Regions from separate parts of the Bradyrhizobium sp. B124 genome, predicted to be linked through region 1. Evidence: riboswitches for the same ligand, from Rfam matches in the RefSeq annotation. Region 1 holds a riboswitch; each other region holds the start of a gene.
What was found. Region 1 has a riboswitch for glycine ahead of AAFG13_RS10150 (D-amino acid dehydrogenase). Riboswitches for the same ligand answer to the same signal wherever they lie in the genome.
Positions count from the first base shown of each region.

Region 2: another riboswitch for glycine. It lies ahead of AAFG13_RS36580 (D-amino acid dehydrogenase); the one in region 1 lies ahead of AAFG13_RS10150 (D-amino acid dehydrogenase).
Region 3: another riboswitch for glycine. It lies ahead of gcvT (glycine cleavage system aminomethyltransferase GcvT); the one in region 1 lies ahead of AAFG13_RS10150 (D-amino acid dehydrogenase).

Region 1 is NZ_CP152413.1:2,100,477-2,110,299, reverse strand. Features, by position in the region: gene AAFG13_RS10155 (ArgE/DapE family deacylase) at 1-1,173, opposite strand, end outside; gene AAFG13_RS10150 (D-amino acid dehydrogenase) at 1,300-2,607, opposite strand; glycine riboswitch at 2,673-2,788, opposite strand; glycine riboswitch at 2,792-2,897, opposite strand; gene AAFG13_RS10145 (M20/M25/M40 family metallo-hydrolase) at 2,990-4,120, opposite strand; gene AAFG13_RS10140 (ABC transporter substrate-binding protein) at 4,390-6,009, shown strand; gene AAFG13_RS10135 (hypothetical protein) at 6,094-6,390, opposite strand; gene AAFG13_RS10130 (PilZ domain-containing protein) at 6,658-6,945, shown strand; gene AAFG13_RS10125 (phospholipase D-like domain-containing protein) at 7,070-9,004, shown strand; tRNA gene AAFG13_RS10120 (tRNA-Leu) at 9,023-9,109, opposite strand; gene AAFG13_RS10115 (zinc-binding alcohol dehydrogenase family protein) at 9,430-9,823, opposite strand, start outside.
Region 2 is NZ_CP152413.1:7,713,510-7,723,332, reverse strand. Features, by position in the region: gene AAFG13_RS36585 (short-chain fatty acyl-CoA regulator family protein) at 1-362, shown strand, start outside; gene AAFG13_RS36580 (D-amino acid dehydrogenase) at 537-1,793, opposite strand; glycine riboswitch at 1,927-2,026, opposite strand; gene AAFG13_RS36575 (pyridoxal-phosphate dependent enzyme) at 2,416-3,657, shown strand; gene AAFG13_RS36570 (amino acid ABC transporter ATP-binding protein) at 3,670-4,446, shown strand; gene AAFG13_RS36565 (hypothetical protein) at 5,081-5,797, opposite strand; gene AAFG13_RS36560 (Xaa-Pro peptidase family protein) at 6,053-7,309, opposite strand; gene ehuB (ectoine/hydroxyectoine ABC transporter substrate-binding protein EhuB) at 7,326-8,216, opposite strand; gene AAFG13_RS36550 (amino acid ABC transporter ATP-binding protein) at 9,090-9,823, opposite strand, start outside.
Region 3 is NZ_CP152413.1:2,258,004-2,267,826, reverse strand. Features, by position in the region: gene gcvP (aminomethyl-transferring glycine dehydrogenase) at 1-1,121, opposite strand, end outside; gene gcvH (glycine cleavage system protein GcvH) at 1,144-1,509, opposite strand; gene gcvT (glycine cleavage system aminomethyltransferase GcvT) at 1,530-2,675, opposite strand; glycine riboswitch at 2,821-2,909, opposite strand; gene alaS (alanine--tRNA ligase) at 3,113-5,800, shown strand; gene AAFG13_RS10930 (cyclic nucleotide-gated ion channel) at 5,812-7,062, shown strand; gene AAFG13_RS10925 (DUF3455 domain-containing protein) at 7,108-7,608, opposite strand; gene AAFG13_RS10920 (NADP-dependent isocitrate dehydrogenase) at 7,646-8,860, opposite strand; gene AAFG13_RS10915 (alpha/beta fold hydrolase) at 8,986-9,823, opposite strand, start outside.

The DNA.
Region 1 (9,823 bases):
GTCGACGCAATAGTAGCGGGTGTCGTTGACGGCGGTGGACAGGCGCTCCTGCATCGGAGCCTGGAAGATGGAATGATGTGCTGCCGACAGGGCTGCTTCCGCTTCGCTGCCAGGCTCGCACACCGCTGCGTCTGCCTGAAAACCGCTCCACACGAGCTCGGCCGGATTATCGGACAGGAAGTCGTCGGCCTTGTGCGCCTCCGTCAGGCATTCCTCGATGCCGCGCATCGCCTGCTGGGGTGTTTCGCCCGGCAAGAGACCAAGCCGGCAATCCAGTTCGCACCAGGCCGCGGTCGAACTGGCCCAATCGCCGCCCTTGATGATCCCGACGTTGAACTTGATCGGATTCTTGACGCTGCGGAACCAGCTGTTGTCGAGCGCCCGGGCATTGAGCGCCCTGGTGTAATCCTGGAATGCGCGCACCAGATGCATCGCCGACAGGATGGCGCTCGTACCGGCTTCCGAATAGGCGACATGCACCGGCGTGCCGCGGACGCGCAGTCGAAACCAGACGGCGCCGACCTGGGCGCGCGTGAGCGTGTGTCCGGTCGGTTCGGGAATCAGGCAGGCGTCGGCGCGATAGCCGCGCATCAAGGTCGACAGCGCGCCGTTGCCGGTGCTCTCTTCCTCGGTCACGGTTTGCAGATGGACGCGTCCGCCCGGGGCATAGCCGGCGTCTCTGAAAGCATCGAGCGCGAAGATCATTGCCGAGACACCGGCCTTCATGTCTTGCGCGCCGCGCCCGAACATCCAGCCGTCGTGCACGGCGCCCGAGAACGGCGGTTGTTCCCAAAGATCGGCGGGCCCCTCCGGCACCACGTCGATATGACCTTGCAGGATCAGGCTGCGTCCGCTGCCTGTGCTGTCGAGCGTCGCAACGACCTGCTGCGATCCGGCAAGATCGATGCCGTCCATCGGTGCAGCCTTCGGATGACTCATCAGGTTGACGTCCGCAAGACTGAACGTATCGACGTCGTAGCGGCGCTTTGCGAATTGCTCGGCCAGCCAACGTTGTTGCGGCGCTTCCTGTCCGCGCAAGCTGCGGAACTGCACCATGCGCGACAGGAACGCGATCTGATCGTCGAAGTTTCGATCGACGGCCGCGCACAGCTCTGCGGCAATCTGATCCGGCTTGGTCAACGTCTCGTGCGTGTCCGCCACCCCAATGCGCATTGTCCCCTCCCGCGCTGAAGCGCTTTTCCCCAATGTGACGCTAGTCGTTGTCATGCGGTGTTTCTCAGCGAATTCCGACTTGGCCACACGCAAATACGCTCATATTCTTCCTCGTCGGCCGGATAATTAGGGGAAAGCTGCGCGGGCGGTCTCGGTCACATCGACCTGCGACGGCACCATTGAAGGCGTGTCGAGGTCGCGCCAGTCATCGATCGCGCCTGCCACCATCTGCGCCGTCGCAGCCGACAGCGTCCAGCCGAGATGACCGTGGCCGGTGTTGTAGAACACGCCCGGAAACCGTCCGGCGCGCACCGCCGGCATCATGTTCGGCATCATCGGGCGCAGGCCCGCCCACGGCACGACCCTCGACGTGTCGATGCCGGGAAAATGCTGCCGCACCCAGTCCACCAGCGGCTGGATGCGGTCGGCGCGGATGTCGCGGTTGAAGCCGTTGAACTCGGCCGTGCCGGCGACGCGGAAGCGGTCCGCGCCGAGCCGGCTGGTGACGATTTTCGCCGCCTCATCGAGCAGGCTGACGGTTGGCGCAGCGTCCCGGCTTTGCGGCGCATCGAGCTGCACGGTGATCGAATAGCCCTTCACCGGATAGACGTTGACGCGGTCGTTGAGCAGGCCTGCGAAGTGGCGGCTCGCGACGCCAGCGCAAATGACGATGCCGTCCGCCTGCAACTCATGTCGCGTCGCGACGCCAGCATCGTGCGAAGCGGCTTCGTTCCAGCCGATGCGGAAGCCGTCGTCGCCGCGCGCGATCGCATCGACATCGGCTTCATGGACGAAGCTCGCACCGCGGCGGATGCAGGCGTCGGCGAGCCCGCGCGTGAACTTGTGGATATCGCCGGTCGCGTCCGACGGCGTGAAGAAGCCGCCATAGCAGGTCGTCTGCAGCGCGGGTTCGATGCTGCGGATTTCGTCCGCCGTCACCGGCCGGCGGTCGAGCCCGCCCTGTTGCAGCAGCGTGTTGACGCGCAGGCCCGCCTCGAATCCGGCCTTGTCGTGATAGACGTGCAGGATGCCGCGGCGTTCGAGATCGAAGGCGATGTTCTCGCGCTGGGCGATCGAGAACAGATGCTTGCGCGCTTCGATTGCGAGCCGCGTGGTCTCGATGGTGTTGGTGCGATAGCGGCCGATGTGGCCGACGAACTCGCCGATCCAGGAATATTTGTGCCAGCTCGGCTTCGGATTCATCAAGAGCGGCGCGTCGCTTCGAAGCATCCAGCGCAACCCCTTGAGGATGGTCGCGGCGCTGTTCCACACCTCCGCATTGCTGGCGGAAAGCTGTCCGCCGTTGGCGAATGAGGTTTCCATCGCGGCGTAGCGATGCCTGTCGAGGACAGTCACCCGGTAACCGCGTTCGAGCAGGGCATAGGCCGTCGTCACGCCGGTGATGCCGGCGCCAATGATTGCGATGTGAGGCATAGTGGTCTTCAGGCTCCCGTGGGTTAGAGTCGCCGAACCACCGGTGAAACCGGCGTCGGCGCCCCATCTGTCACGGTACCTGAGAGCTTGATCCGCATCGGGCCTGGGCCCGATGGCAGACTATCCCCTTCGGTGGACGTCACGGCCCTTGATGTGCGGCCATGTTCGTCTCTCTCCAGATCGTCCTGACGATACAGTCCTTTTGCCTGAGAGTTTCCGGGGCGGTTGCTCCGTCGGCGCCGAAGCAACAACATGAATGTTGTGGCTTCGATCTCTCCCGCATCGTCGCGTTGGACGGCCGGACCGTAGGCGAAGCCTTAAAATTGGACAAGGCTAAATTTCGGTCCGACAGTGCCAACGTGTTGTGCAGTGCAAATCGATGTCAGTCCAGCGTCGCCAGCAGTGCCGCCATCAGGCGGCCGCGCTCGGCGAGGCTCTCGACTTCGATATGTTCGTTGAGCGTATGTGCATCGGCGCCGCGAACGCCGAGGCCGTCGAGGGTCGGGATGCCCATCGCACCGGTGAAGTTGCCGTCCGATCCGCCACCGGCGCTGCCGTGCGGCAGATCGAGGCCCATCGCCGCTGCAAGGCCCTTGGCCTTTTCATAGAGCGCCATGGTGCCGGCATCCGGCTCCCACACCGGGCGGGTGACGCCGCGCGTCACCTTGAAGGTCACGTCGTTGGCGGTGCCCGACAGCGCCAGCATGCGCTCGACGCCGCGGTCGAGATCGGCCTGGCGCTTGGCCATGCTGAGCGCTTCGCCGGTGCAGGTCGTTGCGACGCAATTGACCCATTGCCCGCCATGCACGATGCCGACCGAGAAGGTGCAGTCTTCGGTGGTCATGCCGTCGATGGCAATGATTTGCCGGGCCATTTCGCGGATCGCGGAACGGCCCGAGGAGAGTGTCGCGCCGGCATGGCTTGGCTTGCCGACAGCTTCCAGATTGAAGCGTGCGATTGCGTAGCGGCCGGTGACGACGCCGTTGTTCGGCCGACCGGGCTCGGGCACCAGCACGTATTTGTTGCGCGCGGCTTCGGCCTCGATGATGTCGCGCGTCGACGGCGTGCCGACCTCTTCATCGGGCGTGAACAGCACCGTTATCGGCAGCGGCGTCGTAAAGGACGCGCGCGCCAACTGCCGGATCGCCTCGATCGACAGATAGTTGCCGCCCTTCATGTCGAAGATACCGGGCCCGAAGCACTTGTTGCCTTCGCGTCGCCACGCCAGCTTTTCGATGGTGCCGACCGGGTGCACGGTGTCCACATGACCGGCAATCAGGATGCCGGGCTGGCCTTGTTTCGGATGGGGAAAACGGGCGCGGACGCAGCCGGCGAAGCCCTGGCGTCCCGCGATGCGTTCGATCGTCGCACCCATCACCGCCATCTCGCGCGCGGCGAGGTCGAGCATGCGCTCGACTGCGGCCGCATCCCATGTCGGGCTCTCGCATTCCACCCAGCTGCGCAGCCCCTGCAGCATCGCTTCGGAATCAAAAGGAAGATTGGCGGGGTTCATGTCTTTTCTCTCTTGTTGTTTGTGCGCGCCGATACGCGTTCGCGTGCCGTACGAAAAGCTCGGAAGACGAGTTTGTAAAGTCAAATGCGCTGCACCAGCGGTTCATTCGTTCGTATACGTTCGATCCTGCCGGAAACCGATTGACGCGCATTGCGCTTGATGCAAGTCTCGATTTCACAAGCCATACAGCATGTTAGTTCGCCTAAATAACGAACCGCATGCATAACGAATAAGCCGGCTTTGACCAGTTACACGTCAGGAGAAATTGCATGTTCCCTATCTCGCGTTGGAAGCACCGCACGCTAGCGGCTGCGTTGACGGCGCTCGCGCTGTCGTTCGCGCCGCAGGAATTGTCCTTTGCGCCGCAGGCGATGGCCGCGGGCAAGACCATCACCGCGGTGATGCATTCGGATCTGCGCGTCATCGATCCGATCCTGACCACGGCCTATATCACGCGAGACCATGGCTACATGGTCTACGACACGCTGGTCGCGACCGACTCCAACTTCAAGATCCAGCCGCAGATGGCCGACTGGAAGGTGTCTGACGACAAGCTCACTTACACATTCACGCTGCGCGATGGCCTGAAGTGGCACGACGGAACGCCGGTGACCGCGGAAGACTGCGTCGCTTCGCTGAAGCGCTGGGCCAAGGTCGACGGCATGGGCCAGAAGCTGATGGATTTCACGGCGAGCTTAGAGGCCACCGACGCGAAGACGATCACGCTGAAGCTGAAGGAGCCCTACGGCCTGGTGCTGGATTCGATCGGCAAGCCGTCGTCGCGCGTTGCCTTCATGATGCCGAAGCGGCTGGCCGAAACCCCGCCGGACAAGCCGATCCCGGAGCAGATCGGTTCGGGCCCGTTCAAGTTCGTCCAGGCCGAATTCCAGCCGGGCGTGAAGGCGGTCTATGTCAAGAACAACGACTACGTGCCGCGCAAGGAGCCGGCGAGCTGGACCGCGGGCGGCAAGGTCGTGAAGGTTGACCGCGTCGAGTGGGTCACGATGGCCGACGCGCAGACTGCGATGAACGCGCTGCAGTCCGGCGACATCGATTTCCTGGAGAACCCGTCGTTCGACACGTTGTCGATCCTGGAAGGCGACAAGGACCTGAAGGTCGAGACGCTGAACAAGTTCGGCTTCCAGACGCTCGGCCGCATGAACTTCCTCTATCCGCCGTTCGACAACATCAAGGTTCGCCAGGCGGCGCTGATGGCGATCAACCAGAAGCAGGTGCTCGACGCGCTGGTCGGCAATCCGAAATACTACAAGACCTGCGTCGCCTTCTTCATCTGCGACACGCCGTTCGCGTCCGAAGTCGGCGGCGAGACCTTGTTGAAGGGCGGCGACATGGCGGCGGCCAAGAAGGCGCTTGCCGAGTCGGGCTATGATGGCACGCCCGTCGTCATCATGGCGCCGGGCGACGTCACCACGCTCAAGGCGCAGCCGGTTGTTGTCGCCCAGCAACTGCGCGACGCCGGCTTCAAGGTCGACCTGCAGGCCACCGACTGGCAGACAGTGGTGACCCGCCGCGCCAGCCAGAAGGCGCCGAAGGATGGCGGCTGGAACATGTTCTTCACCAACTGGGTCAGTGCCGACGTCTCCAACCCGATCGCCAACCTCTCGATCGGCGGCCAGGGCAAGAATGGCGGATGGTTCGGCTGGGCCGACGATCCGAAGATCGAACAGCTGAAGGACGCCTTCGTTCGCGCGCCGTCGCTCGACGAGCAGAAGAAGATCGCGGCCGATATCCAGAAGGAAGCCTACGAGCAGGTCATCTATATTCCGCTCGGTCAGTATCAGGGTCCGAGCGCATGGCGGAAGTCGCTGTCCGGTGTGCTCGATGGTCCGGCAACGCCGATCTTCTGGAATATCGACAAGTCCGAGTAGGCTTGCGGCTTGACGCAATACAAACGGCCGGGACTTGTCCCGGCCGTTTTCGTTTCGCGCAGCCGCGCCGCGACGGCGGCTAATCTAGTGGCCCGATTTAGCGTTGCTCGTGCTCGACAGGCTCGTGAGCTGGGTCTGTCCGACGCCGGCGCCGTTCATCCAGACCATTACGCCCGCGGCGAACGCCAACAATCCGCACGCCGCGATCGCGCTGCGAATCCATCGCCGGTAGATCGCGCGCTCGTTGGGCGTCGCATCGAGGAATCTCTGTGCGTTAAGCCCGTTGCTGCAGTGAGCCGCGTCGTCGCCGTGTTCGAGGATGGAAGCACCGTGATCGGGCGCGGCATTGCCGACAATCTGATTGCGATCCGCAATCGTCATCGCCTATCTCCAACACATTGATCTCGAAATCTGAGGGCCGCGAAATGTGCGGCCGGAATTTCCAATGCGCCGACACTACATCACGTGGCGATCGCGGCATGTGAACCCTGCCACACCCTCAAAACACGATCAGGTGATGCAGGCATCGTGACGCCGCCTGCTCAGGCCGTGGGTGGCATACCAATTTGGATAGCGGCGGCCTTAAGGTTCCCGTCAGTATTGTGTCGTAGTCTGACCGCCGACTTGTGTACCTACCGCGACGGGCCCATGGCCGACGACCATAGCGGGCCCGCACCGGCCAGCGCGCAACAGCCAATGCCGACCGAGAAGCGCCGTTCCGGCGCACGCCGCCGCGTCCTCAAGTCGGGAGCGATCGAGTTCGGCAATGAAGTGATCGCCTGCACGGTGCGGAATCTCTCGCCTCAGGGCGCCTGCATCGAAGTGAACTCGCCGCTGTGGTTTCCCGACCGCTTCACCCTCGGCGTCGACGGCCAGCGGTGGCCGTCCCGCATCGTATGGAAGAAGCAGAAGCGGCTGGGACTGGCGTTCGAGTAAGGCTCGACGCCCGGCGCGCCGCGCCGCGCCGATTTGCACGAACAGTTGTCGTCTATTTCACAAACTACCCAAGGTTTGCGGAGTATTGTCCGCCGGGCCGATACCCAGCCTCGGGGAAATTGCGATGACCATCAATGTCAAGGCCTACGCGAACGCCGATGATATCCTGATCGCCTGGCAGCCGGACACCTGGTCCAACGACTGGGTCGGCTTCCAGCTCGAGCGGCGCAACAACATCACGCAACAGACGACCGTGCTGTCCAACCGCATTCCGCCGAAGCCCGGCGAGAAACCGGTCGCGGACGCCGGCATATCCTCGACGCAATCGCCGTTCCGGCGCTGCATCTGGGCCGATCACAGCGTCGTCGATACGGAGAATGTCTCGTATCGCGTCACCGCAATGAAGGGCGGCGCGAACGGGACTTTCACGCCCGATGCGGCCACGGTGACGGCCTGGACGACGCCGACGGTTGCTTCGGGCGATGCGGGCGGCGGCTTGTCGGCTTATTTCAACCGCGGCACCCTGATGTCGCAGATCGTCAGCCGCTTCGTGCAGGGCGATACGTCCGACGACGCGCTGCGCAATTTCGTCAAGGGCCTGTCCGACCCGGCCAACCAGGCGCGCCGCTACCTTTCAGGCGACGCCCTGCACGAGATCCTGGCCTTCTTGCACGATGCCGATCTCCGCGGCAGCCAGATCCATGCCGCCATCTACGAGATGAATGACGAGGAGTTGGTCGGCGCGCTGAAACCGTTCGGCAGCCGCGGCAACGTTCTGCTCGGCAATGGCAGTGCGACCAAGCCGAACATCGCGGGCGAGCTCAGTGGCGCCGGCCTGACGGTCAAGCATCGCGATCTGTCGAATGCGGGCAGGTCGTCACCGAGCGTCCACAACAAGTTCGTGGTCGAGAGCGACGCGCATGGCAACGCGATCCGCGTGCTCACCGGCAGCACCAACTGGACCACCACCGGGCTGTGCACGCAGCTCAACAACGTGCTGATCATCGAGAATGCGGTGATCGCCAAGCGCTACCTCGATCAGTGGGGCAAGCTGGTCGCCGCGGGCAATGCCATGCCGCCCGCGCTCAAGACGTCGAATTCCAGTCCGACCAGCGACAGCAACATTTCGGTCTTCTTCGCCGCGACCAACGGCGAGGCGGAGTTCAAGCCGGTGCTGGACCTCATCAAGAACGCCAAGGACGGCGCGCTCTTCCTGATGTTCATGCCGGGTCAATCGCCGTTGCTGGATGCCCTGCTGGTCCGCGCACAGCAGAACGACATCTATGTCCGTGGCGTGGTGTCGACCATGATGGCCAGCAAGAACGGCGACATCGTTTCGGTCGGAGGGGAGGTCGTCAAATCGGGCGCACCGAAGCAATCCTTCCATGACGACGTCCAGCTGCCGCATGGTGTGAGCGCGACCAACGAACCCTCATGGGCCGACGTCGAGTTCAGCGTCCAGCAGATCCGCAACGCCGGGATGATCGCGATCGTTCACTCCAAGACCATCGTGATCGATCCGTTCTCCGACAATTGCGCCGTCATCACCGGATCGCACAATTTCTCGGTCGCCGCTTCGGAGAAGAACGACGAGAATCTCGTGATCATCCGCGGCAACAAGCAGCTTGCCCAAGCCTATGCGCTGCACATCAACGGCGTCTACGACCACTATTCCTGGCGCGGCTATCTCGGCAGCGGCGGCAATCCGGATCAGATTTATTCGCTCGACGGCTGGAAGCCCGGCGGCGGCAAGGAGCAGGAGCTGGATTTCTGGATGGAGGAGCCGGTGCCGCCCCGTCCGACGGGCAGCGGAGGCGGTGGCGGCGCGGCGCAACAGTCCAGTGTGGCTGGCGGGGTGTCGACGAAGACAGCCGTCAAGAAAGTGCCCAAGAAAGCCACGAAGAAAGCCACGAAGACATCGGCCAAGAAAGTCGCCAAGACGTCAGCCAAGAAATCGGCGAAGAAGGCGAGGAAGCCGGCTAAGGCCGCAGAGGCAAAGAAAACCAAGGCCAGGACGACGAAGAAGGCCAAGCCAAAAAAGGCCAAGGCCAAGAAGTAAGAGCGGTGCGCAACAGACTGGTGCGGGCGGTGGGACTCGAACCCACATGACGTTGCCGTCGAGGGATTTTAAGTCCCTTGCGTCTACCAGTTCCGCCACGTCCGCATATTGATTTTGTTGATCTTTTCGTAGTCTAGACCAAGGAGTTTTCCAAGATCCCTTGGCGGTTTTCCAATCTGGCTTCGTTCTGCTCCGGCAAAACCCCGGCGGCGCACCTTCTAGCTCTTCGTCGTCAGCCGAGCAAACGTCCGGATGACGTCGTCCTCCCGGGCGACATCGCGGGTGTAGTGGCCGACTATGCGTTCCGAACTGTGGATGATCGGCGATCATGATCGCAATACGTTTCGGATTGCGTCAATGAGCCCGACCTGGTGGTCGACCAGCACGAGCGCCGCATTCCCTGACGAAGCGAACGACATTCATGATCAGGCTCCCGGTCGCAGTACGACGCGGTTGCGCGATGATCCGATCACTGCGGTGTAGGCCGCCTTCGTCTCAGTGAGCGGGTAGATCGAGGACGGGATGATCGGATAGGGGCGCAGGAAGCCGCCGGAAAACCCTGGTAGCACGCTGCGCAGCAGCTCTGCGCTCTCGATCGTGGAAAACGCAAGCGTGTCGACGCCGAGGTAAGTGTGCCGTCCGCGATAGAATTCCAGGATGTTGAATTTGACCGTCTGGTTGGTCGTGGCAATCAGGATCTGCCGCCCGGCCCTTGCAAGCGAATGATGCGCATCGTCGAAATAGGGGTCACCGACCGTGTTGAAGACGATATCGGCTCCGTGGCCGTCGGTCAGTTCGCGCACACGCTCCGCGACGTCG
Region 2 (9,823 bases), 3.6 Mb from region 1:
ATCAGTCATTCTCTCAACCCGGCCGCATTCTGGTTCAACTCGCTGCCACGGCCGATGCGACAACCTACCTGTGCCTCGCACGCACGGTGAGCCTGTCCGGCGGCTCTTATCTAAGCCGCCCGCGCGCGGTCGCGGTCGGATTGGGTTGTGAGATCGCGTATGCCAACCAGGTCGTCTACTCGAAAGGGCTCGACCTGGAAGACATCGAGGCTGCCGATCCGATCGGGCCGGGCTGCCGCGCGTGCGAGCGCACCGATTGCCGCCATCGCGCTCTGCCACCGATTGGCCGGCCTCTGGACGTCGGCACGGCCGAGCGGGGGGTGGTGCCGTATCGGATCGAGACGAGGATGCGTCAACGTTAAACCTCGGCTGGCGACCCCATTGGCGAGCCAGCACTAGAGATGAGCTGGCGCGCCGAGGCTTGGCATTGAGATTGCAGCGGCCTCCCGACCATTCGGGACCATTGCGGCTCATCAGGGTCTCCTTGGCGACCGACTGCGCCTTGCAGCGGGGCCGCGTCAGCAATGCCGGCAGCCCTAACCGGCGTTGCCCCGCGCTGTGACCAGAGCAGCAACAGCAACAGCTGTCACGGCCGAAAGCGTCCAGCCAAGATGTCCATGGCCGGTGTTGTAAAACACGCGCGGATCGCGGCCTCTCATGACGTGCGGGAGCATGTCCGGCATCATCGGCCGCAGGCCTGCCCAAGGCACAACGTTTCGGGTGCTCATGCCAGGGAAGTGCGTGCGGCACCATTCAATCAATGGCTCAATGCGCGCCGCCCTTATATCCTTGTTGATGCCGTTGAACTCCGCGGTGCCGGCGACGCGGAAGCGCGCGGAGCCAAGGCGGCTGGTCACGATCTTTGCGCGGTCATCCAGCAGACTTGTCCACGGCGCAGCCCGCTGATCCGAGCCCTCGGGAAGGTGCACGGTGATTGAATATCCCTTCACGGGATAGACATTTACCCGATCACCAAGATTGGCGGCGATACGGCGAGAGCCGACCCCGCCGCAAACAACGATGCTGTCGAACCGCGTCACCTGGGTATCAGGGTCCTGGCTTTCGGTCGATCTCCAATTCACTCGCACGCCCTTGCCTTCGTCCAACACGACCGACAGCACATCGGTGGAGAAGTTCAAGGTCGCGCCGAGGCGAGCACAGGCACGGGCCAGACCAGTTGTAAACTTGTGGATGTCGCCCGTGAAATCGGAAGCGGTGTAGAAACCGCCATAGAATGTCCCCCGCAGAGCCGGCTCTATCGAACGGATCTCTTCAGGTGTCACTGCATGCCGCTCGAGCCCTCCCTTGGCGAGTAACGCCGAAACCCGTGCAGCGGCTTCGAATTCCGCCTTGCTGTGATAGAGGTGCAAGATGCCACGGTTCTCGCAATCGAAGTCGATGTCCTCGTCTCGGGCCATCCGCCTCAGGTGGTCGCGCGACTCGATCGCTAATCGCACCGTTGTAACAGTATTCTCTTCGTATTTTGGGATCGAGGCGACGAACTGGGTCATCCAGGAGAGCTTGTGCCACGACGGCTTTGGGTTGACCAGAAGCGGCGCGCCGGGCGTGAACATCCACTTGATACCCTTGAGCACTGTCGCCCAACTATTCCAAACCTCGGCGTTCGAGGCTGAAAGCTGGCCACCATTGGCGAAGGACGTTTCCATCGCCGCATAAGGCTGCCGGTCGAAGATCGTTACCTTGCACCCCCGCTTGAGCAAATTATAGGCTGTGGTTACTCCGGTGACCCCCGCGCCGATGACGGCAATACGGCCACAGTGAGAATCGGTCATAGGTGCTCCTGCCCGCGATGCGCGGGTCATCTGGCACCCCCTCTGTCATTGGCCTGAGAGCTTCATCGCAGCCGTTTATCCGTACGGCGACTTTCACCATCGGCGCAGGACTGTTGCCCTGCTTTTCAGAGTCGAAGTTTTAGCGGTTCTTTTGCCTGAGAGTTTCCGGGGCCGTTGCTCCGTCGGCGTCGCGTCGGCCAGAAGCCGGCCGCGATCTCTCCCGCGTTGGACCTCAAACTATTAAAGTATACCCGGTATGTCAATATGTTTGCAAAGATCCGTTCGCTGTGCGCTGGTACTACACCATCGGCGTTGACCCCTCCGTTGGCGTTCTTGCGGAAGGCGGAGTTATGCCAGCGGGCACGCGGCGCTGGAATAGATCCGGCAAAACTGCGTGTATGTGGCGAGCTGAAGAGAAGACAATCAGCCTTCCGGCTGTTCGCGCAAGAGGCATTCCCAGGCGCCCCCCGAGCACCAGACCGGTGCCCGCGCTCACTGCGTGCTCACAACCAGCGCAACATGTCAGCTTGTCGTTCGCTGCTCACTAAGGTATACCTAGTATGTCTACAACAGAAACATCGCTCGTTTCGGGCGACCAGTGAACGGGAGCGACGTTGAGGCAATGGCCCTGGAAAAATCTCTCGCTAATGCTCAGGTCTCAATGGGACCCGATCGGAGCACGTTTCCGCTATTCCCGCCCAAGGTGCGGGGCGTCGAGAGCGCAGACGCCTCCTATCAGTATCCGCTGGAGATCGGGTTTGAATACTTTCGCCTAGACCGAAGCTTCCTTTCGGCGGAGCCCGGCCGAGGAATGCTTCGCTGGCGTAGTTTGCTGCCTCCCGTTCTCGACGAGCTAAGTCTTGGCGAGGGAGGAACGCCTCTGATCGAAATTCCGGGCCAGGCCGGTCAGGCCAACGTTTACCTTAAGGACGAGAGTAGAAATCCGACCTTCAGTCATAAGGACAGGCTGAACCTGTGTGTGGTGAGCGCCGCCAAAATTTGTGGCGCGCGCGGCATCGTTGCTGCATCGACTGGCAACCATGGCATCTCAACCGCGGCTTATGCAGCCAAGGCAGGTCTCTCCTGCATCATACTCGTCCCGGAGCGATTCAGTAAGAGCTATTTCGCTGCGTTGAATGCTTACGGGGCATATGCAGTTCCGGTCAGGGCAGACTGCAAATTCGAGATACTCGGCAAGTTTGTATCCGAGCTTGGCTTTCATCCAACCAGCAATTCGACACGCTACCATACCGGTCATTCTTTCGGGCCCGAAGGGTACAAGACGATCGCATATGAGCTGTTTGATCAGCTCGGGCGAGCGCCGGCAGCCGTAGTCGTTCCGACAGGTTACGCCGAGTTGCTGTTCGGGATCGTGAAGGGGTTTCAAGAGCTGGTCGAGCTCGGCCTTGCGGGTGATTTGCCCCAAGCATTCTCGGCCGAGCCTGCGGGACTGGCTCCGCTGGCAACTGCGCTGGAAAACGGGCTGCCGATGGCGGCCGTCCCCGCTGCGGACAGCAGGTTGGCTTCGATTGCCTGCACCGTGAGCAGCTACCGGGGTGTCTGGGCAATTTCGAAGTCCAAGGGCGCAGCATTGCGGGTCACTGATGAGGAAGCATTGAACGCCCAAGCCAAGTACGCCCGCATGGGTCTTTGGCAGGAGCTTTCCAGCTCGGCCGCGCTGGCTGCTGTCGACTTCATCTCCCTGAGCTTCAGGAACAAAGATGTGGTGGTCATTGGCACATCAAGCGGAACGAAGGACCCTATTGACTGGCAGACCGTTCAGCGGGTTTGCTCGACGATGGATGAGGCCCGCTCCTATTTGAAGGACGTCTACTCCTATGATCCTGGTCCAAATGCACAATAGCGGGCTCCGCCGATGCTGACGCAGACAAAAGATGATATTCGCGAGCCCCCTGTGACGCAGGCTGCTGTCAATTTGAGTGGTGTCAACAAGTGGTACGGCGAATTTCACGTGCTGCGCGACATCAACCTGGACGTTCGCCGAGGCGAGAAAATCGTCATCTGTGGGCCATCTGGCTCGGGCAAGTCCACTATGATCCGTTGCATCAACAGGCTCGAGGTGCATCAGAAGGGGCAGATTATCGTCAACGGCACGGAGCTTACCGGCGACCTCAAGAAGATCCATGAGATCCGCCGCGAGGTCGGCATGGTATTTCAACACTTCAATCTGTTTCCACACCTTACGATCCTGCAAAATTGCACGCTCGCGCCGGTCTGGGCGAAACGGATTCCCAGGAAGGATGCGGAAGAGATCGCGATGAACTACTTGCGCACCGTGAAGATTCCGGAGCAAGCCCACAAGTATCCGGGCCAGCTCTCCGGCGGACAACAGCAGCGGGTCGCCATCGCACGCGCCCTCTGCATGAACCCGAAGATCATGCTGTTCGACGAGCCGACCTCTGCGCTCGACCCCGAAATGGTAAAGGAAGTGCTCGACACCATGGTCGGCCTTGCCAACGAAGGAATGACCATGCTCTGCGTGACCCACGAGATGGGCTTCGCCCGCCAGGTCGCCGATCGTGTGATCTTCATGGATGGCGGTCAAATCGTTGAAGTGAACGCCCCGGACGAGTTCTTCAGGAATCCCCAGCAGGAGCGCACGAAGCTTTTCCTGGGCCAACTCCTGCACTGAGCACATCGGTTCGGCCGCGCGGCGTGTGCAAGTGATGTATTCGTGTCCGCTAAACACGTCGCGATCTTGGCGGATCATATCGGCGCACACGACGCGGTAGAGGCCGAAGCAATCTTGGGGGACTTGTCCGCCGCTGCCGGCGCGCGCTTCGTGCGTCAAACTGGCGAACACGATCTCAACGGTAGACCGCTCCTCAGAGAAAACTTGCGGCCGCCTTCCCTCGAAGATCTCCGCAAGAAACGATGCCGCGTGATCAGTTTTCTCGGTGTCGGCCCTTTTGGATTCCATCGAAGATGATCCAGGAAAGCAGCAACCTCCGGCGCGGACTTTCAACCGCGTCGCCAGCTTTTTCCTCTCGCAAGCCGTTCTTTGAACGTTGTTGGCTAAGGAATTTTGCACGTTCTATACCGAACGACAGGCCTTTTTGCGTTCCAGAGTTCGGCAAAACGTTCAGATGGCCAGAAGCGCTCCTCCCACGACCTAGTTGTTTGGAAGCTTATGCCTGATGCGGTGAACAGGGCAACGGGAGAGCACCTGGGTCTCCCGCGCGAATGCTTCTTCTTCCCCCGGCGCTCTGTCCCGGCTCTTTGCGGTGCGGACACCGGCCGACAGCCCCTTGCGAAATCCGGTGCGATCACGCCACGGTTTCAAGCAGGCGGCCCCACCCGGGTATAATATCTTGGCATTTCGCCAATCGCAGGGCATGCCAACACAGAGCCTGATTAGACGAGATGATTGATTTTCCCGTGACACGCTCGAGCTCATCGATAATGGCTGCAGCGCGCATCTGCGTGCAGGCTACCACAATTGTGTCAACCTCGGCTTCATCAGCGATTTTTCGAACCGCATTGGAAATGCTGGCTGGGGAAATGAAGGGCGCGTCATCGGCAATAAAGCCATCCGCATTGTGAAACGTACTGGCTTTTGGCACGCGGAAGCCCGCGGCTTCGATCTCGCCGATCATCTGCTCAGCCAATTCGCGGGGATATGGCGACACATAGCCCACGCGCACCGAGCGAAGTGCCCGAAGAGCCGAGAGGATGGCCGTAAAAGGGTTCGTTACACATGCCCCCGGATGCACCTTATGAATACGAAGCTCCAGCTCCGTGGGCCCAATCGCCATTGCAGCAGAAGTGCATCCCAGCGCGACGACGTCGGACGAACGCATTGTGTTGATCTGGCGAAGTGACTCGTCGATGCTCTCAGCCTGCTTCTTCATTCCATCGAGAGTCACGGCCTGGTTGCGCTCGCGCGACGCTGGCACGCGGCTTTCGTATAGCGCCACTCCTGGAATGTTCAGCATCGCCCGCGCTTCGTGCGAGAGCGACTGGTCATTTGAAATGACAACCATTCCGATGTGCGCTCTCGACCCAAAGCCTCGATCGAGATCGTACGGAACATCGCTCCAAATCCTGCTTTCCGACGGCGCTGGCTGTTGGGACATGCTGGAGTCTGGTATCCTTACGGGTGGCTACATCAGCTGACTTGATCGACAGCGTGAAGTCCTCGAACTGGGGTAACGTTTGCAGAGCGCGGCCTCTCCGGAGTCCGTCGGAATAGAAAACCTCAATCGTGTTTGAAAGACGCCCCTTTTAAAGGTCCGCGCCTAGATAATTTCCCACGGGAATGAGTCGAGCCGCTCTGCGCCGTGTTTTGTCACAACTACTTGCGTCTCTAACTTTACGCTTTCAGACCCTTCTTCCGCAATTAGACTTTCCACATTGACGACCATGTTCTCTTCAAACATGCCCTCCCGGCCAATCCCCCAGTCAGCGTGAAGCGGTACCAGCGGCCATTCATCCGCCATTCCCGATCCGTGGAGCGCCACTGAATAGCGGTATGGCAGATAGCGTTCGGGAACGTGCCACGATTTCTCATTGAATTCCCTAAACTCCACGCCGGGCCGAATGAGGGCCATGTTGTGTTCAATTTGCTCGACAGCAGCGCAGTATATGCGGCGCTGTGTAGGATTCATGCGCGTATGTCCGCAAGTCCAGGAACGCGATAAATCCGCTATGTAGCCGTATGGACCGATCATGTCTGTATCGAAGGCGATCATTTCCCCCTCCGAGACAACACGGTCCGAGCATTCTGTCCACCAAGGGTTAGTTTTTGCCCCCGAGCTCAGAAGTTTTGTTTCTAGCCATTCTCCACCCGATCGCGCGTTCTCGAAATGTAACTGCGCCCAGATTTCTCGCTCCGTTTTGCCCGGAATAGACTCCTCATACATGCGAGCCATCCCTGCCTCGCAGACGCGAATCGTCCAGCGCATTAGCGTGAGTTCGTCGCTCGATTTGATCGACCTAGCTCTCTCGATCGTGCGTTGCGCGTCGGAAATCGTAACGCCACGTTTCTGAAGCGCCCAGGTGCCACGAGGATCAAGATGATCCACGCCAACGCGCATGTTGGACTTATGGTCTGAAAGCAATGAGACGATCTGATCTGCCCAAGCCTCGACGTGTTCGGCTTGATGCTCCGCCGAGACGAAATACGTCCAGGATTGATTGAGCCTCACCTCGTCGATACCGGGGAGACCTTTGAAAAGGTGCTTCTCTCTGTCGAATAGAATTGCCGGACCGCCGGCAATAACGAGTCCATAGCGCGTCGGATTATGCATACACCAGATGGCCATGTTCGACGAGTCAAACACATACCGTAGATTGACCGGATCGTAGAGGAGAACCGCTCCGAGGTTATCCTCTTGCATGTGTTGCCGCGTTCTTGCGATGCGATAGCGTCTCGCGCGGTCTAGCACGTCATCCGAGATGGGACTTACAAGCGCACGGTCCGCCCCTTCTGGATTTAGATACGCCCGCTTGCGGTCATCTTTGAATACGTTCTTCATGCGAGAAGCCTTTTCCATGTCGCTGACAAGCGTATCAATCGCCACATACCGTCATTGCGGTGATCCCATTCGGGACATTATCCTTCAGGCTTGAGAAACCGTATTGGGCGAGAATTCCTGCAACGGTACCGTCGGCCTTTTTCTGTGCCAGCGCTTTATTGAATAGAGCCACGAAATCCGAATCCTCCTTTCGAAAAGCGATGCCAGCGTAGGCGACCTGCTCTTTGCCGTTTTGCACCAGCCCTTGGAAGGGCATTGCGCGTTCAATACCTTTAACGTTGGGGTCGCGCAAAATGCCAAGAGCGGATCCGGTGGCGAAGAGGAGCGCGTCCAGGCGGCCAGAAAGTAGCGCCGCCACTTCCGCTGAAGCGTCTGGGAACAGCTGAATCTGATCTTTGGATACGCCCGCAGCGAGTGCATTGGGAGTAGTCGACGCACCTCGCATGTCCCCCACTCTTATCCTCGAGTTTTGCGCAATGTCTTGATAGCTGTGTATATTGAGTGGATTCCCTTTCCTTACGAGTACAGCATCCCCAGAAATCATGAAGGGGTCGGAGAATGTCACCTGCTGGCATCGTGGCGGCGTAATGTTCATGCCTGAAGCCACGGCATCGATTCTTCTCGCTTGCAGGCTCGGAATAAGTGCGCCGAAATCCATCACGACGAACTCGACCTTTTTGACGCCGAGCTGTTCGGTGACTGCTTTGAGGACGTCGGGGTGTATGCCGGAGGCACTTCCGTGATCGTTAACGATGCCCCATGGCCAGACATTATGGATGCCGATGGTGATACGCCCTTCGGTGGCTACCTGATCTTTCAAACTCTCCGCGGAGGCTCCTGATGCCGCGAAAGCCCAAGACAACGCGACAGCCGCGCATACCCCTCTTCTGAAAGCGGTCAGAAACAGTCCGATGAGCCTCTGCATTGGTAACGCCCTCCGTTCCAGTAGCTGTCGCTAAGGCACTTCTTGTTTCGAGAGCAACGAAGCTCCCCAAGCGTTCGGATTTCCGGCAAGCTGTAAGAGCATGTATACCTAGTATGGCTAGGCCGTATCTGAGTGTCAATGCGAAATGGCGGTTGGCGCTGACCTTGGCATACATGCTGACCGCGCCACATACCGACTGTGCCGCACGATCGAGAGTTCATCGTGTACGACGACCGCGCGTAACCGCCGATCGTGAGCGATCAACACGTGATGAAGACGACGCTTTGCTTTCCTGCGGCCCCCACGGCGGCGACTGTCCCCTGCTGCCGGTCACGGTGTACGAGGCGAGCGACAGCAGCCTTCCTACCGGCAGCATTCACGCCTGCGGCATCTGAGACCCGGTTAAGGCCGAGCAGCTGGCGGGCGCCACGCGTTCCGTCAACAGAATACGGCCAACCTGACTGCGACGGATTAGCTCGGCTACAAAGCGGGAGGACTCACGATTTCCAGTTCTTCGGAGCGCTGGCTACCTCATCATCGTCATCCTATTTTGGTAGCCGCACTTGTTGTAACGCCCTAAGCCTCGCCGGAGGGAATTGATTGGCGGATGCCCCAATACACGTGGCTGCCGCAGGAGGCGGCCTGATCGCAAGGTTTTGAAATCGATCACACGATCGGCAGATCGGACAGATCCTGCATTTGTGATTCTCTGTGAGCGACGGCCGGTGAATTATTCTTACCGAGACGGTGTGATCACGCTGACGGCGATGCTGCTTGCCGGGCGCGCGTGCTTGTGGTCCAACCGGTAGACCTCTCCCGGACGACCCGCCTTCTCTCCTACTCCGATAGCGCCCAGATGCTTCCTAGCGTGAACTATCGCAATAGTTCACAGAGAAACTTACGCGTCCGATCATGCGCCGGGTTGGCAAAAAACCTTGCCGGAGCAGCCTGCTCGAGAATTCTACCTCCATCCATGAAGACGACCTGGTCGGCAACCTCGCGCGCGAAGCCCATCTCATGTGTGACGCAGATCATCGTCATGCCTTCATTGGCAAGCGCTGTCATCACGTCGAGAACCTCCTTGGTCATCTCAGGATCGAGAGCTGACGTCGGCTCGTCGAACAGCATGACTTTCGGCTTCATGCAAAGCGCTCGTGCGATCGCGACGCGCTGCTTCTGTCCGCCTGATAGTTGAGCCGGGTACTTCTTCGCGTGCTGTGGTATGCATACGCGCCGAAGGTTTTCCATTGCGACTGCCTCGGCTTCGTCGCGCGACATCCTCCGCACGCGGATCAGAGCCAAGGTGCAGTTGTCGAGCACGGTCAGATGCGGAAAAAGGTTGAACTGCTGGAAGACCATCCCGATTTCGCGACGCACTTCGGCCAACCCCCTCATGCCCGGCACGAGCTCCACGCCGTTGACGACAATTCTGCCCTTCTGATGTTTTTCAAGCTGATTGATACATCGGATGAACGTGGATTTTCCCGACCCTGATGGACCGCACACCACAATCCGCTCGCCCGCGGCAACGGAAAGGCTGACGTCACTTAGGGCCTGGAAATTGCCATACCACTTGCAGACGCCCTCGGTCACAACTGCTGGAGACT
Region 3 (9,823 bases), 160 kb from region 1:
CCCGCGGCGAGCACGGTGGCGCGGCGATGCACGCCGCGTGCGATATGGGTCAGGCCTTCGGGGCCGTGATACACCGCATACATCGAGGCGATCACGGCGAGCAACACCTGCGCGGTGCAGATGTTGGAGGTCGCCTTCTCGCGGCGGATATGCTGCTCGCGGGTCTGCAGCGCGAGGCGATAGGCCGGTGCACCGCGCGAATCCACCGAAAGGCCGACGATGCGGCCGGGCAGCGAGCGCTTCAGCGTGTCGCGCACCGCCATGTAGGCGGCGTGCGGTCCGCCATAACCCATCGGCACGCCGAAGCGCTGCGCCGAGCCGATTGCGATGTCCGCACCGAGCTCGCCGGGCGAGGTCAGCAAAGCCAGCGACAGCAGGTCCGCGGCGACGATCGCAAGCGCGCCCTTGGCGCGCAGCGATGCGATCGCCGGCCGGAGGTCGCGCACTGCGCCTGTCGTGCCGGGATATTGCAGCAGCGCGCCGAGCACGTCGGCCTTGTCGAGCTCGGTCAGGGGATCGCCGACCACCAGTGCCCAACCCAATGGGGCGGCGCGCGTGCGCATCACCGCCAGCGTCTGCGGATGCACCTCCTTGTCGACGAAAAACACCTTTGCCTTCACCTGCGAGTGGCGTTCCGCGAGCGCCATCGCTTCGGCGGCCGCGGTCGCCTCGTCGAGCAGCGAGGCGTTGGCGACGTCGAGCCCGGTGAGATCGCAGATCATGGTCTGGAAATTGAAGAGGGCCTCGAGCCGGCCCTGGCTGATCTCCGGCTGATACGGCGTATAGGCGGTGTACCAGGCCGGGTTCTCCAGGATGTTGCGCTGGATCACCGCGGGCAGGATGGTGCCGGAATAGCCCTGGCCGATCAGCGAGGTGAACACCTGGTTCTGCGCGGCGAGCTCGCTCATATGCGCGAGCGCTTCGGTTTCGCTCAGCGCCCGGCCGAGATCGAGCGGCGCCTTCTGAAGGATCGACGCCGGCAGCGTCTCATTCATCAGCGCCTGCAGGCTCGCGGCGCCGACCGTCTCCAACATCGCGTTGATGTCGCGCGGGGATGGTCCGATGTGTCGGCGGACGAAATCGGTGGCGGCTTCGTTGATCGGCTTGAAGGGCGCGTTCATGGGCTAATCCTTGGGGTGATCCTCAGGCGGTGTGCGCGGCGTAGGCGGCCTCATCCATCAGGCCGCCGAGTTCGCCCTTGTCGGCAATCTTCAGCTTGAAGAACCAGGCCTTGCCGCCGGCATCCGAATTGACCAGCGCGGGCTCGGCCGCGAGCGCCTCGTTGACCTCGATCACTTCGCCGGTGATCGGCGCGTAGACGTCGGAGGCTGCCTTGACGGATTCGACAACCGCGGCGGCCTCGGCCTTCTTCAGGCTGCGGCCGACCTTAGGCAGCTCGACGAACACGACGTCGCCGAGCTGTGACTGCGCGTAATCGGTGATGCCGATCGTGGCGACGTCGCCCTCGATGCGGAGCCATTCGTGGTCGGACGTGTACAGCGTCGTCATGGGGATAGATCCTTTGGCGTTTAGCGTTTGTAGGTATTGGGAACGAAGGGCGTGGCGGCGACCTTGAGCGGCAGCCGCTGGCCGCGCACTTCGGCGAAAACCGTGGTGCCGACGGCGGAGAGCGTGGTGGGCAGATAGCCCATCGCAACCGGCGCATTGAGGCTTGGGCCAAAGCCGCCCGAGGTCACCTTGCCGATTGGCTCGGTCGAGGTCGGATCGGCGAACAGGGCAGCGCCTTCGCGCACCGGCGCGCGGCCGTCGGGCTTCAGGCCGACGCGGCGGCGAGCGGCGCCGTCGGCGAATTGCGCGAGAATCTTGTCGGCGCCCGGAAAACCGCCGGCGCGGGCGCCGCCGCTGCGGCGAATCTTCTGCACCGACCATTCCAGCGCGCCTTCGACCGGCGTCGTCGTGGTGTCGATATCGTGGCCATAGAGGCAAAGCCCGGCCTCGAGCCGCAGGCTGTCGCGGGCGCCGAGCCCGATCGGCAGCACGTCGGGATTGTCCAATAGCGCACTGACCAGGGCTTCCGCCTTGTCTGCAGGCACGGAAATCTCAAAACCGTCCTCGCCGGTATAGCCGGAGCGCGAGACGAAGCAGTCGATGTCACTGAGGCGGCGCGGACCTGCGTCCATGAATTTCATCGAACTGACATCTGGACAGAGTTTCGCCAGCGCCGATTCGGCTTTCGGCCCCTGCAGCGCGATCAGCGCGCGGTCGGCCAGCGACACGATCTCGCAGGCATCGGAGAGATGCGCCCGCAGATGCGCCTCGTCCTCGGCCTTGCAGGCGGCGTTGACCACCAGGAACAGGTGATCGCCGAAATTCGCCACCATCAGATCGTCGAGCAGGCCGCCGTCGTCGTTGGTGAATTGCGCGTAGCGCTGCCGTCCCGGCGCGATGCTGACGATGTCCTGCGGCACCAGTTTTTCCAGCGCGAGCGCCGCGTCGCCGACCTTGCCGGATTTGGCCTTCAGCACGAGCTGTCCCATGTGGGACACGTCGAACAGGCCGGCTTCCTTGCGGGTGTGGAGATGCTCCTTCAGCACGCCGGCCGTGTATTGCACCGGCATGTCGTAGCCGGCGAACGGCACCATCTTGGCCCCACGTGCCAGATGCAGCGCGTGCAGCGGGGTCTGTTTCAGCGGGGAGGTTTCGCGCGCAGACATCACAGGGCCCTCGCGGTTCCCGCAGGGGACCTATTTCCCCTTGAGAAACCTGCAGAAAGCCCCATCTGTCGCTGTGCCTGAGAGTATTATCCCGTCGGCGGACGCATCGGGGAGAACCAACCCCAGCGCCTCTTTCCAGATGTTAGACGTCACGCGGTCCTTTTGCCTGAGAGTTTCCGGGGCGGTTGCTCCTTCGGCGCCGGCGGTAAGGCCGGTCTCTCCCGACGTGACTAGTAACAGGTAGGTAGAAAACACGGCGCCACCAAGACTGTCAACGCAGCTGCAGCAACTATCCAATGGGGCTTTGTGCTGCCGCGGCAAGCCCATGATCCGCCTGCACAGTTTCTGGACACCGCAGCTGGCAATGTCTAAAAGCGTTCGGCCGGAAAATGACGCCTTTTTGCGGCTGGCCGGCCCCTTTTTCCGATTGGATGAACATGAGCAGCGTCAACGACATCAGGTCGACATTTCTGAACTTCTTCAAGGAGAACGGCCACGAGATCGTGGCGTCGTCGCCGCTGGTTCCGCGCAACGACCCGACCTTGATGTTCACCAATGCCGGCATGGTGCAGTTCAAGAACGTCTTCACCGGTGTCGAGAAGCGCAGCTATCAGCGCGCCACGACGTCGCAGAAGTGCGTGCGCGCCGGCGGCAAGCATAACGACCTCGACAATGTCGGCTACACCGCGCGCCATCTCACTTTCTTCGAGATGCTCGGCAACTTCTCGTTCGGCGACTACTTCAAAGAGCGCGCGATCGAGCTCGCGTGGAATCTGATCACCAAGGATTTCGGGCTGAAGAAGGACAAGCTTCTCGTCACCGTCTACCACACCGACGACGAGGCGGCCGGCTACTGGAAGAAGATCGCAGGGTTCTCGGATGACCGCATCATCCGCATCCCGACTTCAGACAATTTCTGGGCGATGGGCGATACCGGCCCGTGCGGTCCGTGCTCCGAGATCTTCATCGATCGCGGCGAGCACATCTGGGGCGGACCTCCGGGCAGCCCGGAGGAGGACGGTGATCGCTTCCTCGAATTCTGGAACCTGGTGTTCATGCAGTACGAGCAGGTGACGAAGGAAGAGCGCGTGGCGCTGCCGCGTCCCTCGATCGACACCGGCATGGGGCTGGAGCGCATGGCCTGCATCCTGCAGGGCGTCGAGAGCGTGTTCGAGACCGATCTGTTCCGCCATCTGATCGATGCGGCCGCATCGGCCCTCGGCCATGGGCCGAACGAGCAGAACGTGGCGTCGTATCGGGTGATGGCCGACCATCTGCGCTCCTCGGCGTTCCTGATCGCCGACGGCGTACTGCCGTCGAACGAGGGCCGCGGCTATGTGCTGCGCCGGATCATGCGCCGCGCGATGCGTCACGCACAGCTCTTGGGCGCGAGCGAGCCGCTGATGCATCGCCTGGTCTGGGCGCTGGTCCGCGAGATGGGCCAGGCCTATCCGGACCTGGTGCGCGCGGAGAAGCTGATCGAGGAGACGCTGCAGCTGGAAGAGACCCGCTTCCGCAAGACGCTGGTGCGCGGCCTGTCGATCCTCGATGAGAAGAGCGCCGGCCTCAAGAAGGGCGACATGTTCGACGGCGACACCGCGTTCACGCTGTACGACACTTATGGCTTCCCGTTGGACCTGACACAGGACGCGCTGAAGTCGCGCGGCATCAGCGTGGACCAGGCATCGTTCACCGATGCGATGAACCGCCAGCGCGAGAAGGCGCGCGCTTCCTGGGCAGGCTCTGGCGAGGCGGCGACCGAGACCATCTGGTTCCCGCTGCGCGAGAAGCTCGGCGCAACCGAATTCCTTGGCTATGAGACCGAGAGCGCGGAAGGCGTGGTGACGGCGCTGGTCAAGGACGGCGCCGAGGTCGACGGCCTCGAGGCCGGCGAGAGCGGCGCGATCGTGCTGAACCAGACGCCGTTCTATGCCGAGTCCGGTGGTCAGGTCGGCGACGTCGGCATCCTCACGGGCGAGGGCGTCAAATTCCGCGTCACCGACATGCAGAAGAAGGCCGGCGACCTGTTCGTGCATGTCGGCACGGTGGAGCAGGGCACGCTGAACGTCGGCACCGCCCTGCAGCTCGAGGTCGACCACGCCAGGCGTTCGTCGATCCGCGCCAACCACTCGGCGACGCATCTGCTGCATGAGGCGCTGCGCCAGGTGCTCGGCGATCACATCGCGCAGCGCGGCTCGCTGGTCGCGCCCGATCGCCTGCGCTTCGATTTCGTGCATCCGAAGCCGATCACGCCGGAAGAGCTCGCCCGGGTCGAGGACATCGCCAACGACGTCGTGCTCGAGAATGACGAGGTGACGACCCGCGTCATGGGTGTCGACGACGCCCGCGAGGCCGGTGCGCGCGCACTGTTCGGCGAGAAGTATGGCGACGAGGTTCGCGTCGTCTCGATGGGCAAGAGCGCCCGCGAGCACGGCCAGAACGCGCTCGGCTGGTCGGTCGAGCTCTGCGGCGGCACCCACGTCCGCCGCACCGGCGACATCGGCCTGATTTCGGTGACCAGCGAGAGCGCGGTCGCCTCCGGCGTCCGCCGCATCGAGGCGCTGACCGGACATCATGCGCGCAAGCACGCCAATGACACCATGACGCTGGCGAAGACCGCGGCGGCCGAGCTGCGCACTACGATCGAGGATGTGCCGGCGCGCATCGCGACTCTGATGGAGGAGCGCAAGAAGCTCGAGCGCGACCTGTCGGATGCCCGCAAGAAGCTCGCGATGGGCGGCGGAGCGTCGTCGAACGGCGCGGCCTCCGGCGTTCGCGAGGTCGGCAACGTCAAGCTGCTCGCGCGCGCGGTCGAAGGCGTCGAGACCAAGGACCTGAAGAGCCTGGTCGACGATGGCAAGAAGCAGATTGGCTCCGGCGTGGTCGCGATCGTCGGCGTCACCGAGGACGGCAAGGCCGGCATCGTGGTCGGCGTCACCGCTGACTTGACCTCGCGCTTCAACGCGGTCGAGCTGGTTCGCAAGGGCTCCGAAGTGCTCGGCGGCAAGGGCGGCGGCGGCCGGCCCGACATGGCGCAGGCTGGTGGGCCCGACGGCGCCAAGGCCGATGCCGCGCTATCGGCGATCGAGCAGGCCATGACTCAACAGGCATCGGCCGGCGCCTGACGGAGAGGCTGATCGTGGCGACGGCTCCGGGTAGGCCCACGATCAGCGATCCCGGACTGCGGGAGCGTCTCTACGAGCTGCTCGAGCAGGACCACCTGCCATATTCGGTCGGCGCGCGATTTGTCCGGCTTGTCGTCGCGATCATCACCGTCGACGTGCTGGCGGCGATCCTGGCGTCGGTGCCCGAGATCGATGCCCAGTTCTGGTGGCTGTTCACGGCGATCGAGATCACCGCGGTGACCGCCTTCGCGCTGGAATATGCCGCGCGGCTCTGGAGCGTGGTCGGCCGCTCGCTGCGCGACATGACGCCGTTGCAGGCGCGGTTGGAATACGCCTGCTCGGCGCTCGGCGTGATCGACCTGCTCGCCTTCCTGCCGTCGGCCATCGCGCTTGCGATCGGTGACAAGACCGCGCTGGTGCTGTTCGGCATGCTGCCGTTCCTCAAGCTGGTGCGCTATTCGACCGCGATGCGCTCGCTGCTGGCGGCGCTGCATGCCGAGCGGCGCACGCTGTTCGGCTGCGTCGTGATCCTGACCGGTGCGGTGCTGCTGTTCGCCTCGCTGCTCTATGCGATCGAGCACAAGGTGCAGCCGGACAAGTTCGGCACCATGCCGCAGGCGATGTGGTGGGCGATCGTGACGCTCGGCACCGTCGGTTACGGCGATGTCGTCCCGGTGACGCCACTCGGCCGGATGGTCACGGTGGTTGCGATCGTGGTCGGCTTTGCGATGATCGCACTGCCTGTCGCGATCGTCTCGACGGCGTTCGCCGATGAGGTGCGGCGCCGCGACTTCGTCGTGACCTGGGGCATGTTGGCGCGGGTGCCGCTGTTCTCGCATCTCAACGCCGCCGAGATCGCCGACATCATGCGGCTCTTGCGGTCGCAGACCATCGAGGCCGGCGAGGTGCTGGTGCGGCGTGGCGATCCGGCGTCGTCGATGTATTTCATCACCGCCGGCGAGGTCGAGATCGACCTGCCGAGCCAGCGGGTGCGGCTTGCCGACGGCTCGTTCTTCGGTGAGATCGCCCTGCTCAGGCGGACCAACCGTTCCGGCACGGTGACGGCGACGCGGAAGGCCAAGCTGCTGCTGCTCGATGCGCAGGACTTCCATGCCCTGATCGAGCGGATGCCGGCGCTCGCCGCGCATGTCAGGGAGACGGCGGAGGCGCGACTCGCCGATCCGCTCGCGGCCGGTGGCGACCTTGCCGCCAGCGAGATCGCCCAGGCGCCGAACGAGACCGACGGCGGCATCCGCGACTAGAGCATTTCGGTTCTGATTGAATCAGAACCTTCGCTCGAAAACGCTCTAGTCTCTCCGCAGGAACACGTAATCCGCCGAATACGCCGCGCTCTTCAGTGCGCCTGATTTGTCGCAGGCGCCGCTGAGCTCGCCGCCCGAGGTGTTGATCCGCTGCACGGTCGCAACGCTCGTGAGCAGGCCGTTGCCGCGGTGGGAGATCACCTCGAGCTTCAGCCAGGGAATGTCCGCTGGCGTTGCGCCGGGCGCGCTGCCGGCGGTGCGAGCGGTCACGGCGCTGCCGTCGACATGCTCCCAGTTCGGACCGGCATAGTGCCGGCCGACGGTGCGGCCACCGGCGATCAGGGTGGCAACCGGTTCGCGGAACGACCAGGCGAGCTTGCCGTCGGTGACCGGCTTGCACTCATAGACCTGCACGCCCTCGGCATGGGCGGTGAGGACCGCGGTCTCGTCGGGCGCCGCAACGGGGGTGGGGAGCGGATCGGCAGCGAGTGCCGCCGATCCGGTCAGCAACAAGGATGCGAGCGTCACCCGGCCGGGAAAGGTCATGGTCACGCTCGCTATTGTGTTCGGCAACAGGCGGCCGTTAGGCCGCCATCGCCTTTCCGAGATTCTCGGCGACCTTGTCGAGGAAGCCGGTGGTGGAGAGCCAGCGTTGGTCGGCGCCGACCAGGAGCGCGAGGTCCTTGGTCATGTAGCCCTCTTCGACGGTCGCGACGCAGACCTTCTCCAGGGTGGTGGCGAACTTCGCCAGTTCCGGGTTGTTGTCGAGCTTGGCGCGGTGCGCGAGGCCACGGGTCCAGGCGAAGATCGACGCGATCGAGTTGGTCGAGGTCTCCTTGCCCTTCTGGTGCTCGCGGTAATGGCGGGTCACGGTGCCGTGGGCGGCTTCGGCTTCCACCGTCTTGCCGTCCGGGGTGAGCAGCACCGAGGTCATCAGGCCGAGCGAGCCGTAGCCCTGGGCCACGGTGTCGGACTGCACGTCGCCGTCATAGTTCTTGCAGGCCCAGACATAGCCGCCGGACCATTTCAGCGCCGAGGCGACCATGTCGTCGATCAGGCGGTGCTCATAGGTCAGGCCCTTGGCCTCGAATTCCTTCTTGAACTCGCGGTCGTAGATGTCCTGGAAGATGTCCTTGAAGCGGCCGTCATAGACCTTGAGGATGGTGTTCTTGGTCGAGAGGTAGACCGGGTAGTTGCGCAGTAGGCCGTAGTTGAGCGAGGCGCGGGCGAAATCGATGATGGAGTCGTCGAGATTGTACATCTCCATCGCGACGCCGGCGCCGGGTGCCTTGAACACTTCCCGCTCGATCACGGTGCCGTCCTCGCCGACGAACTTCAGCGACAGCGTGCCCTTGCCGGGGAACTTGATGTCGGTGGCGCGGTACTGGTCGCCATAGGCGTGGCGGCCGATGATGATCGGCTTGGTCCAGCCGGGAACCAGGCGCGGCACGTTCTTGCAGATGATCGGCTCGCGGAAGATCACGCCGCCGAGGATGTTGCGGATGGTGCCGTTCGGCGACTTCCACATCTGCTTCAGGCCGAACTCCTTCACCCGGGCCTCGTCGGGGGTGATGGTGGCGCATTTGACGCCGACGCCGACCTTCTTGATGGCTTCGGCAGCGTCGATGGTCACCTGGTCATTGGTCTCATCGCGGTATTCCATGCCCAGATCGAAATAGAGCAGTTCGACATCCAGGAACGGGTTGATCAGCTTGTCCTTGATGTACTGCCAGATGATCCGGGTCATCTCGTCGCCATCGAGCTCGACGACGGGGTTGGATACCTTGATTTTTGCCATGACGGGGAGGCCTTCTTGGGAACGGCGCGCTTTTGACGGCGGGGGGTGGAATACGCCTGCGCTATAGCACCGCCCGGGGACGGGCGGAAGCGCACCGGTTATGCACTTTCAGCCCATCTTTTCACCTAAAATGGGACCTGCGTGGCGGTCCCGGCCACGATGTACCAGGTCACGAACAGGCCCGCGATCAGGGCTCCCGGCAGGCTCGATCCGGTCCGCCGCCAGGTGAAGGTCGCGATCACGGCGACGATTGCCAGGAGCGGCACGAACTGGATCGCGACGATGGTCGAGAGCGGCACGAAACCCGGGTCCGGGATCGGGTTGAACAGCTTTCCGGTCAGCCACAGCGTGCCGTATTGCAGCACCAGCAACACGATGAAACCGAGCGTCAGCGCCAGGATGTTGGTCAGATAGAGTGCCGCGCGCGGGGCGCCCATGGTCGAGAAATTCCGGTGCAGCATGTGGAGCGCCACCACGAAAAACGCCGTGAACGGAATCAGATAGATCAGGAAGATGAGGAATTGCTTCGCGCTCATCAATTTGAGTGCGACGATCCAGAATCTGAAGTCGATCTTGAAGGCGAGGTCGGCGAGCCAGAGCGCGGCGTAGCCGACCGCAACCGAGGCCACCGCGATCACGACGGATTGACCGATGAGGCCGGCCCGGCTGGCGCGCTTCGGGACGAACCACATCAGCGCCAGCGTGATCAGGCCGTTGATGATGGCCCAGACCAGGATCTGGTTGGTGATGCCCTGCGGCAGGAACGCGCTCGGGGTCACGAAGGTGCCGCCCAGCGCAAGGGCCGGATAATAGGTCAGCGCCGGGATGAGGGCGGACAGAGTGAACGCCGCGGTCCAGCGCCGGCCTTTGGCGGCCTCGTGCGGCATGGTGCCGTCGGCAACCGCCGGCAGCCGCAGGCGCGAGAACATCGGTGCCTCCAGCAGCCCGTCGAACGTCCCGATC